2 regions of the Brevibacillus sp. SIMBA_040 genome follow, and region 2 is predicted to be linked to the other one. Evidence: a T-box and tRNA genes for the amino acid it is inferred to sense, from the RefSeq annotation. Region 2 holds a T-box; the other holds one or more tRNA genes.

Region 1 (4,424 bases), on a different contig from region 2:
ACTTATCGAGACGCATTACTCAGGCTTGAAGGTCGGCAAGTGGGATCATACGTCCGTTGAGCTGTCTCCGTTACTGACACAGGAGACGACGATGCCATTATACAAACAGATTGGCAAATGGGAGCTCGTTGTCGGGGCGGTAACCGTGAAAAAGCCTTTCTGGGGAGAAATAAGCTATCAGATCAACTATCAGAAAAAAGAATTGGATGATCGAGATGGGACATTTCAATTTGCGTTGCCGCGTTCACTGACTGGCGACAGCCCGATCAAAGAACGAAAAGAACAGGACTATATATGGGATCAGCTCAAGCACATCTCCGACGGTTATGTGGCGGAAATGGCCCTGTCCTCCATCGATCCGCAATCGCCGGAGCAAATGCGCAAGTTGCTTTCCAAGTACGACGTCTCCATTTTACAAATGCCTGTGTACGCAGGAGAGCTAAAGACGTTTGAGCCCTCCCATTCTCGCGGTGATGAGACCTATGTTCCTTTCCTGGTGCTTAGACCTGAAGTGCTCTATGACGAGAAATCGCGACTGTCACAGACGACTTTTGATTTAACAGAATCGGTGGAGAGTGCGGAAAAGCAGTTGATTCCCGACCTGGAGTATGTGCTGGCAAATGGGAAAAGTAGATTCGAAAGCTACGATGAGCCACGCCTTGCTTATCTGAAAGAGCATGGCATCACAGTCTATGGAGCGCTTGTCACCGGTCCTGTGCGTGAGCTAGAGAAGCTCGGGCAAGATCCGGAGTTTCATGAATTCCGTTTGGGCAGGATCGAGGTATGGAATTGGTAGTGGTAGTGGCCCACGTGTAAGGAATGAAATTGAATGGGATGGGGACGATAGAGGAGGAATGTACCAAGAAGACAAGTATGGGAGAAATGAAATATGCAAACAACGAATAAGAAGCGGTACGCAAATATCATACCGATGGAAGATTTAAATACGATCGAGAAGAAGCTCAACCCCTTTCCGATTTTTGAGCAACTGCGGGAGACAACCCCTGTTCGCTATGATGAAAATCGAAATTGCTGGGATGTCTTTCGCTATGAGGATGTTCATCGCATTTTGAAGGACCCGGCTACCTTTTCATCGAGAAGAGGTGGGGAGGAAAATGAGTCGATCCTCATGATGGACCCACCAAGGCACACACAAATGAGGGCATTGGTCAGTAAAGCCTTTACACCAAAGGTGATTGCCGATCTGGCTCCACGCATCCAATCGATTACGGATGAGCTATTGGATGCGGTACAAAACGAGGAAAAAATGGACATGGTGCACGACCTCGCCGTTCCGCTGCCTGTCATCGTCATCGCGGAGCTGTTAGGTGTACCGGCGAAGGATCGGAAGCTATTTAAAGACTGGTCGGATATTTTAGTAAAGGGGCCAGCCAAAAATACAGAAGAGCTATTCGTTCAAGTGATGGCGGAAAGAACACAGGCGCGCGAAGAGCTGGATGTATACTTTGCGGAAATCATGAAGCTGCGGCGTCAGGAGCCAAAGGATGACCTGATTTCCCTACTCCTGTCAGCAGAGATTGACGGAGAAAAGCTCGACGATAAAGAAATCATCATTTTCTCTATCCTTCTACTAGCAGCGGGGAACGAGACGACGACCAATCTGATTACAAATGCCGTACGCCGCCTGACTGAGGATGAAAAATTACAGCAGACACTTCGCGAGCAGCCAACGCTCATTCCCGGTTTCATCGAGGAGGTCCTGCGATTTTATCCGCCGGTTCAAGCGATCGGTCGAGTAGCAACCAAGGATGTGCAGATTGGGGATGCGCAAATTAAAGCGGATGACCAAGTGATATCCTGGGTGGCAGCGGCCAATCGTGACAGGGCAAAATTCCAAGATCCTGATACCTTTATCGTGGATCGAAAGCCTAATGCGCATCTCGCGTTCGGCTTCGGTATTCACTTTTGCCTGGGAGCGCCACTCGCCCGTCTAGAAGGCCAAATCGCGATCCAAGCTATCGTAGAGAGATTGCAGCATATACGGTTTGTGTCCGGAACAGAGCTTACACCGATTCCGAGCCCATTTGTTTACGGAGTGAAGCAGTTTCCGATAACATTTGAAAAATGAAATGGATAAAGCCTGGTGTATAGGGCTTTTGTAGCTGGTAAAAAAATCCGGTATTGCTTTTCCCCAAAATGACCTATATAGTATTTAATTGTTGATGCAAATAGCGAAAAATGTCGAATGACGCGGTTGGATCAACATGGGTTTTAGGACCTCCTACTATATGCCGGTATGGCGGAATTGGCAGACGCGCGCGACTCAAAATCGTGAGGGAAACCGTGGGGGTTCAAGTCCCTCTACCGGCACCATCAGCACCATACATATTTTTTGTTATACTATCGGAAAGTATAAAGATGTAAGGATGATAGTATAAGTGCAACTAAGGCTACGCCAAAAGGCTTGGCATAGCCAAGTTTTCTAATAAGGTGGGAAACAGTGAGTTAGACCTGTTTCTCACTTTTTTTCATTCCAGAACAAGCTACAATAATAGAGACAAAAGGAGGCGGATACGGTGAGACTTGCAGGGAAACAAGTCGTTTGTTTTGTGGAAAGTGAGTTTGAGGATTTGGAGCTGTGGTACCCGGTTCTGCGACTTCGTGAAGAAGGAGCCGTCGTTCATCTCGTTGGACCAAAAGCAAATCATGTGTACATAGGCAAATACGGTGTTCCATGTGAAACGGATAAAGGCATGGCAGAAATTGATCCAGCTGACTATGCTGGTGTGCTGGTGCCAGGTGGGTGGGCGCCAGATAAACTGCGCCGATATCCAGAGGTGCTGTCATTCGTAGCCGCTATGCATGAGGCGAAAAAGCCTATCGGCCATATTTGCCACGCTGGCTGGGTACTCGCTTCTGCGAAAATACTTCGGGGTGTGACAACGACCTCCACGCCTGGGATTAAGGATGATATCGAAAACGCAGGGGCTACTTGGGTGGATGAAGAGGTGGTAGTAGACGGACACATCGTCGGTTCGCGCCGTCCACCAGATCTGCCTTCTTACGCCAAAGCATTTGCTGATTTGCTGGCTGAGCAAGCGTAATGAAATTCAATAAACAAAAGGGCATGTCCGATACATTTCGGCTGCCCTTTTTCCTTACCCGCTGTTGTTCCCGTTTTTCCAAGGGGGATTTCCGTACTTTTTTATCGTGCTTGTAATCTTGTAAGCGACAAACGGGATCAAGAACGAGAGAATGACACCTGCTAATGTAAAAAAGGGAGGGAGAGCCCCGAAGATTCTGGTCATCCTATGCACCGCCTATTTTTTCTTACTTGTTGATTCCACCAATGTTGCGGATGTAGACATTCGCTTCTACGTTTATTTCGCTTTTTTCAAAAAGCTTTTGGCCCTGCTCCCAGTCATCGTTTATTTGTTTCCAGAGGGAATAATGAGTCTGCTTGAGATGGCTGCCAAGGCCAATAACGTCCGCTTTCAGATCATGGTGTACTTTTCGGATGGTGTCACGGCACAAGCGCTCAATTTCTTTGGCAAAGGCCGCTTGCAGCTGTTGCATGATGGCTGCATTCAATAAATCGATTTTGGCGTAGGATTCAAAAATTGTGCCTTCGCATTGAATCTTGATCGTAAACTTGATGTGTTTTTTGTCCCGAGTGTCTGCTTCTACACTTTTCTTGGCTCCATGGACATTTAAAACGATCAGGTCATCCTTGTACTGTGCTTTCAGCAATCCGCCTTGAACGTGGCCCGTAAGAAAATTGAGACCTTCTGTTTCTTCTTCGCCCAAAAAGCCGATTAATTTATTTTTTGTGGAAAAAATGGCTGAGCCTGCGACCTTCACCTCTTCTTTTTCCGCAATGATACGGGGTAGGGCAAAGCTATACTGATTCAACAAATATTGATGCACATCTCCAATTGTAACCTCGGGTAGCATTCGCGAATTTTTGTTGATGTTTTCGCCTACTGAATTGATATAAAGGGAAGGAATTTTTTCTGTTTTGGGCCGTACCTCAATGACCTTTCTGGCGTCTCCTTTGGAAATGAAAACCTTGCTGCTGCGTCTCGAGTCCGGGTCTCGCAAAAGAATATCCACTGCATCGGTAAACGTTGATGCCTGGCGGGCGATTTCCTCTGAAACGACAAGGATTTTCAAGTGCTGATAAAAGGGGTTTCGACTGATGCGGGTAGACAGCTCGCGTGATACTTCAAATAAGGAATCACCCTCAGAGACGAGATTGAGGAAGGCTTCATCTGTCGTATTTTGCCCGCCGCTGATTCCTTGCGAGCCTGAGATCAGACCTCCGGGAATGACAATTTGATGCGTCATCAGAAAACGCTGTTTGCCTTTGGGTTTATCAGGAGCCTCTTGATTCGCTTTTTTTTCCGCTTCGCTGGACCGTGGAACATCAATCGTTACACCGACGACAAATCCTCGTTCCTCAA
Region 2 (4,424 bases):
AGCATCCAAAGGTCCCATGAACATTTCGTACATACGAAGCGTATCCGCACCGTGGCTGTTTACGATATCGTCAGGGTTTACGACATTCCCTTTTGATTTACTCATCTTCTCGTTGTTCTCGCCAAGAATCATTCCTTGGTTAAACAGCTTTTGGAAAGGTTCTTTCGTTGGAACTACACCGATATCGTACAGGAATTTGTGCCAGAAACGGGAGTAGAGCAAGTGAAGAACCGCATGCTCGGCTCCGCCGATGTAAATGTCGATCGGCAGCCATTCTTTCAGCTTTTCTGGATCAGCCATTGCTTTATCATTGTGTGGATCGATAAAGCGCAGGAAGTACCAGCAGCTACCCGCCCATTGTGGCATGGTGTTCGTTTCACGGCGTGCTTTGAGGCCTGTTTCCGTATCTACCGTGTTAATCCAGTCGGTGATATTGGCGAGTGGTGACTCCCCTGTACCGGACGGCTTGATTTCTTTTGTTTTTGGCAAAATGATCGGTAGCTCGGATTCTGGAACGACCTTCATCGTGCCATCCTCCAGATGCAGGATCGGAATCGGCTCACCCCAGTAGCGCTGACGACTGAACAACCAGTCACGCAGACGATACGTTACCTTGCGATTTCCTTTGCCTTCTGCTTCGAGCCATTCGATCATTTTGCTGATCGCTTGTTCTTTGTTCAATCCATCGAGAATGCCGGAGTTGACGTGCTCGCCATCACCTGCATACGCTTCCTTGGAGATATCTCCACCTGCAATTACCTGCTTGATTGGCAGATCAAACGTTTTGGCAAACTCATAGTCACGTTCGTCATGAGCTGGAACCGCCATGATCGAGCCTGTTCCGTAGCTGATGAGTACGTAATCTGCAATCCAGATTGGCAGACGCTCGCCGTTTACCGGGTTAATTGCATAGGCACCGGTAAATACCCCGGTTTTTTCTTTCGCCAAATCCGTGCGCTCCAGATCACTCTTTCGTTTTGCTTGCTCCAGGTATGCATCGACTGCTTCTTTTTGTTCTGGTACCGTGATTACGTCAACCAGCTTGTGCTCTGGCGCCAGCACAGCATAAGTTGCTCCGTACAAGGTATCAGGACGTGTTGTAAAGACGGTAAAGGATTGGTCATGTCCGTCGATCGCAAAAGTCACCTCTGCCCCTTCTGAACGACCGATCCAGTTACGCTGCATTTCTTTGATGCTCTCTGGCCAATCGAGTTCTTCCAGGTCAGACAAAAGTCTTTCAGCATAAGCAGTAATTTTCAGTACCCATTGACGCATTGGGCGACGTTCAACTGGATGGCCGCCACGCTCACTTTTCCCATCAATGACTTCTTCGTTAGCCAGTACGGTTCCCAGAGCAGGGCACCAGTTTACGGCTACTTCGTCAACGTAAGCCAATCCATGCTCATACAGCTTGGTGAAAATCCATTGCGTCCATTTATAGTAGCTCGGATCAGTCGTATTGATCTCTCTGTCCCAGTCATAAGAAAAGCCCAGAGCCTTAATTTGGCGGCGGAAGTTGTTGATGTTCTGCTCTGTAAATTCAGCTGGATCATTCCCTGTATCCAGTGCGTACTGCTCAGCAGGCAGACCGAAAGCATCCCAACCCATTGGGTGCAGAACATTGTAGCCTTGCATGCGCTTCATGCGGGACAAAATATCGGTAGCCGTGTATCCCTCTGGATGACCTACGTGAAGTCCTGCACCGGATGGATACGGGAACATATCAAGTGCGTAAAATTTCTTCTTGCCTTCGTCCTCAGACGTTTTGAAGGTTTTGTTTTGCTCCCAGTATTGCTGCCACTTCTTTTCGATATTGCGATGACTAAAAACCATGGTAAAGCACTCCCATCTTCAATAGGTAAAAGGTGTAAAAAAATAAAAAAACCCCACGTCCCTTGTCGTTCAACGAAAAAGGGACGAGAGGTTGTGTTTATCCCGCGGTACCACCCAGATTGGCAAATGTCAGACATTCACCCACTTGTTACATCCGTATCATGGATGAGTCGCTCTCCCTTACACAGCCAAAGGACATTCAGGGGGAGTGCTGGGAGGTGAGTTCAGAATGCTCCGGGTTGACTTGCACCAGCCGTCAACTCTCTAGATTCACGAAGTCTTTTCTTACTATTCCTCTTCTACGCGTCGAAATTTGCAGTTATAACACGATTATAGTAAATCAGAACCAATCATGTCAAATCTTTCGGCTTGCGTGCTGAAAAAAATAGGCGTTCGCTTGATTCCTGTGGAGGCAAATCCGAATAATCAGCAGTGATCACAATGTCTGTGAATCCAGCTTCCGTGAGCCAGCGCATCAATTGAATCGGTTGGTAGGCACGCTGCCAATGCTCCTCTTCCATTCGCTCGTACAAGCCATTTGGCTGCAAAAGGAAGAAGGTCAGCTGATGCTCTACCTCTAAACGAAGCGGGTCGCAAAAACATTGCCAAATGTACGAAACTTCATCCTCCACGTGTGTGAAGGTCTCGTCCCCAAAAATATGCAGCATTTTATAAGGACTGTGTACGTCAAACAGAAAGCTGCCCCCGGGCGCAAGATGGGCGAAAACACGCTGGAATGTCTCCTGGACATCTGCTTCCTCGGTCAAATAGCTGAGTGAATCACATAGCGATATGACTGCGTCTGCCACAGGCAATTCCAGCTCGCGCATGTCCTGCTCCACCCAGGAAACATCTACCTGAGATTGCCTCATCTTGTCGTATGCGATTGCCAGCATTTCCGCCGACAAATCGACTCCCGTAACACGGTATCCACGCTTGGCAAGCGGGATGGCAATCGTGCCCGTACCACAACCAAGATCGATGACGTGCTGCGGCTTCTCTCCTTTTGCCCACATGCGCTCAACCCAGTCCAGCCATTGGTCGTAGGGAGTGTCCGCCATCAGCCTGTCGTACACAGCCGCCATATGTGCATATGCCATCTGTATTTACCCTTGCTCTGCGAAGGAAACTTCCTCTGCATCCTTCCACAGACGCTCCAAATTATAAAATTCACGATCTTCACGGTGGAAGACATGGATCACGATATCACCGAGGTCAACGAGAACCCAGCGCCCTTCATCTGCACCCTCAATGCCGCGTACCGTAAAACCATTTTTGTACACCTGATCGCGAATTTCTCTGACGATCGCTTGTACCTGACGTTCGTTGTTACCGTGGCAAATCATGAAGTAGTCCGCAATAACGGATAGTTTTTTGATATCCAGTACCTTGAAGTTTTCTGCCTTTTTATCTTCTGCTGCCTTTACCACCAAACGTGCCAAATCATCTACTGTTTTAACCATTAAACCCTCCTGCTCTCCCTTTTTGGGATACCAAATCGTTGTATGCAATCAGCGTCAACGGATAAACCGTCTTCTGCTTTTCTATCAAAAAGCGGATCGTCCCTCCCAAAGCATGGGCGAGGGCAGCATCCAGATCATGCTGTGCCATTGTGCGAATTTCTTCCACACCTGGATAGTTGCGGTTCGGTTCTATATAGTCTGCCACACAAACCACTTTTTCTAACATGGACATCCCGGCCCGCCCCGTCGTATGGTAGCGTACAGCTTGTAAGATCTCTGTGTCGGTGACGCCAAGCTCCGTTTGGATGACGATAGCTGCGGCAAATGCGTGCCACAGCTCTTTTTCTCCTTCCAACAGCTCGGTTGGCATGTCATGGCGAACCAGAATCTCAGACATTTTTTCAACAGGCCAGCATTTGCAGTAGTCGTGCAAGAATCCAGCCAGCTCTGCTTTTTCAGGATCAGCCCCAAATCGCTCTGCAAGCTGCTTTGCCGACGCAGCTACTCCGAGCGTATGCTGGTAACGCTTGTCGTGCATTTGCGCCCGTACCTTTTCGAGCAGAGCCTCCCGATTACTCCACTTGTTCATAGAATCGGTTCTCCTTTATATAGCGTTCGACTGCATCTGGCACGAGATAACGAATACTCTTGCCGGCAGCTGCTTTATTCCGGATGAGTGTAGAAGAAATATCCCACACCGGCATCTCGACAAATGTCACGACTTCATCGTTATTGCCTTTGTCCAGCTCAGCTCCCGGCCGAGCCAGACCAATAAAGTGTATCATACGAATCAGTTCTTTGTACTGGTACCATTCGGAAAGAATCTGCACCATGTCTCCCCCAATAATAAAGGAGAATCGGTAATTTGGGTACTGTGAGACAAGCTCTACGATCGTGTCATAGGTGTAGGAAGGACCTTCACGCCTAAGCTCTATATCCGTTACAAAAAACGATTCATGATCAGCCACCGCAAGCTCTACCATTTGCAAGCGATGCTTCGCAAGCGTTAGGCTGTTCCGTTTTTTATGGGGAGGAACATGGGTAGGCATAAACCACACCTCGTCCAATCCTGCCTGTTCACGCGCTTGTTCAGCAGCGAGCAAATGTCCGCAGTGTATCGGATCGAAC

The links. The T-box of region 2 lies ahead of leuS (leucine--tRNA ligase). A T-box ahead of a tRNA ligase gene usually reads a tRNA of that ligase, here a tRNA-Leu.
Region 1: it encodes a tRNA-Leu, which carries the amino acid that the T-box ahead of leuS (leucine--tRNA ligase) is inferred to sense. The anticodon was not compared.

What each region holds. Positions count from the first base shown of each region.
Region 1 covers NZ_JAWRXI010000007.1:61,683-66,106, forward strand. Annotated here, with positions in the region: gene SB752_RS13300 (anti sigma factor C-terminal domain-containing protein) at 1-796, shown strand, start outside; gene SB752_RS13305 (cytochrome P450) at 890-2,089, shown strand; tRNA gene SB752_RS13310 (tRNA-Leu) at 2,252-2,334, shown strand; gene SB752_RS13315 (type 1 glutamine amidotransferase domain-containing protein) at 2,538-3,065, shown strand; gene SB752_RS13320 (hypothetical protein) at 3,120-3,269, opposite strand; gene SB752_RS13325 (Ger(x)C family spore germination protein) at 3,292-4,424, opposite strand, start outside.
Region 2 covers NZ_JAWRXI010000016.1:43,367-47,790, reverse strand. Annotated here, with positions in the region: gene leuS (leucine--tRNA ligase) at 1-1,833, opposite strand, end outside; T-box leader at 1,910-2,144, opposite strand; gene SB752_RS23540 (class I SAM-dependent DNA methyltransferase) at 2,184-2,933, opposite strand; gene rsfS (ribosome silencing factor) at 2,940-3,296, opposite strand; gene yqeK (bis(5'-nucleosyl)-tetraphosphatase (symmetrical) YqeK) at 3,289-3,885, opposite strand; gene SB752_RS23525 (nicotinate-nucleotide adenylyltransferase) at 3,869-4,424, opposite strand, start outside.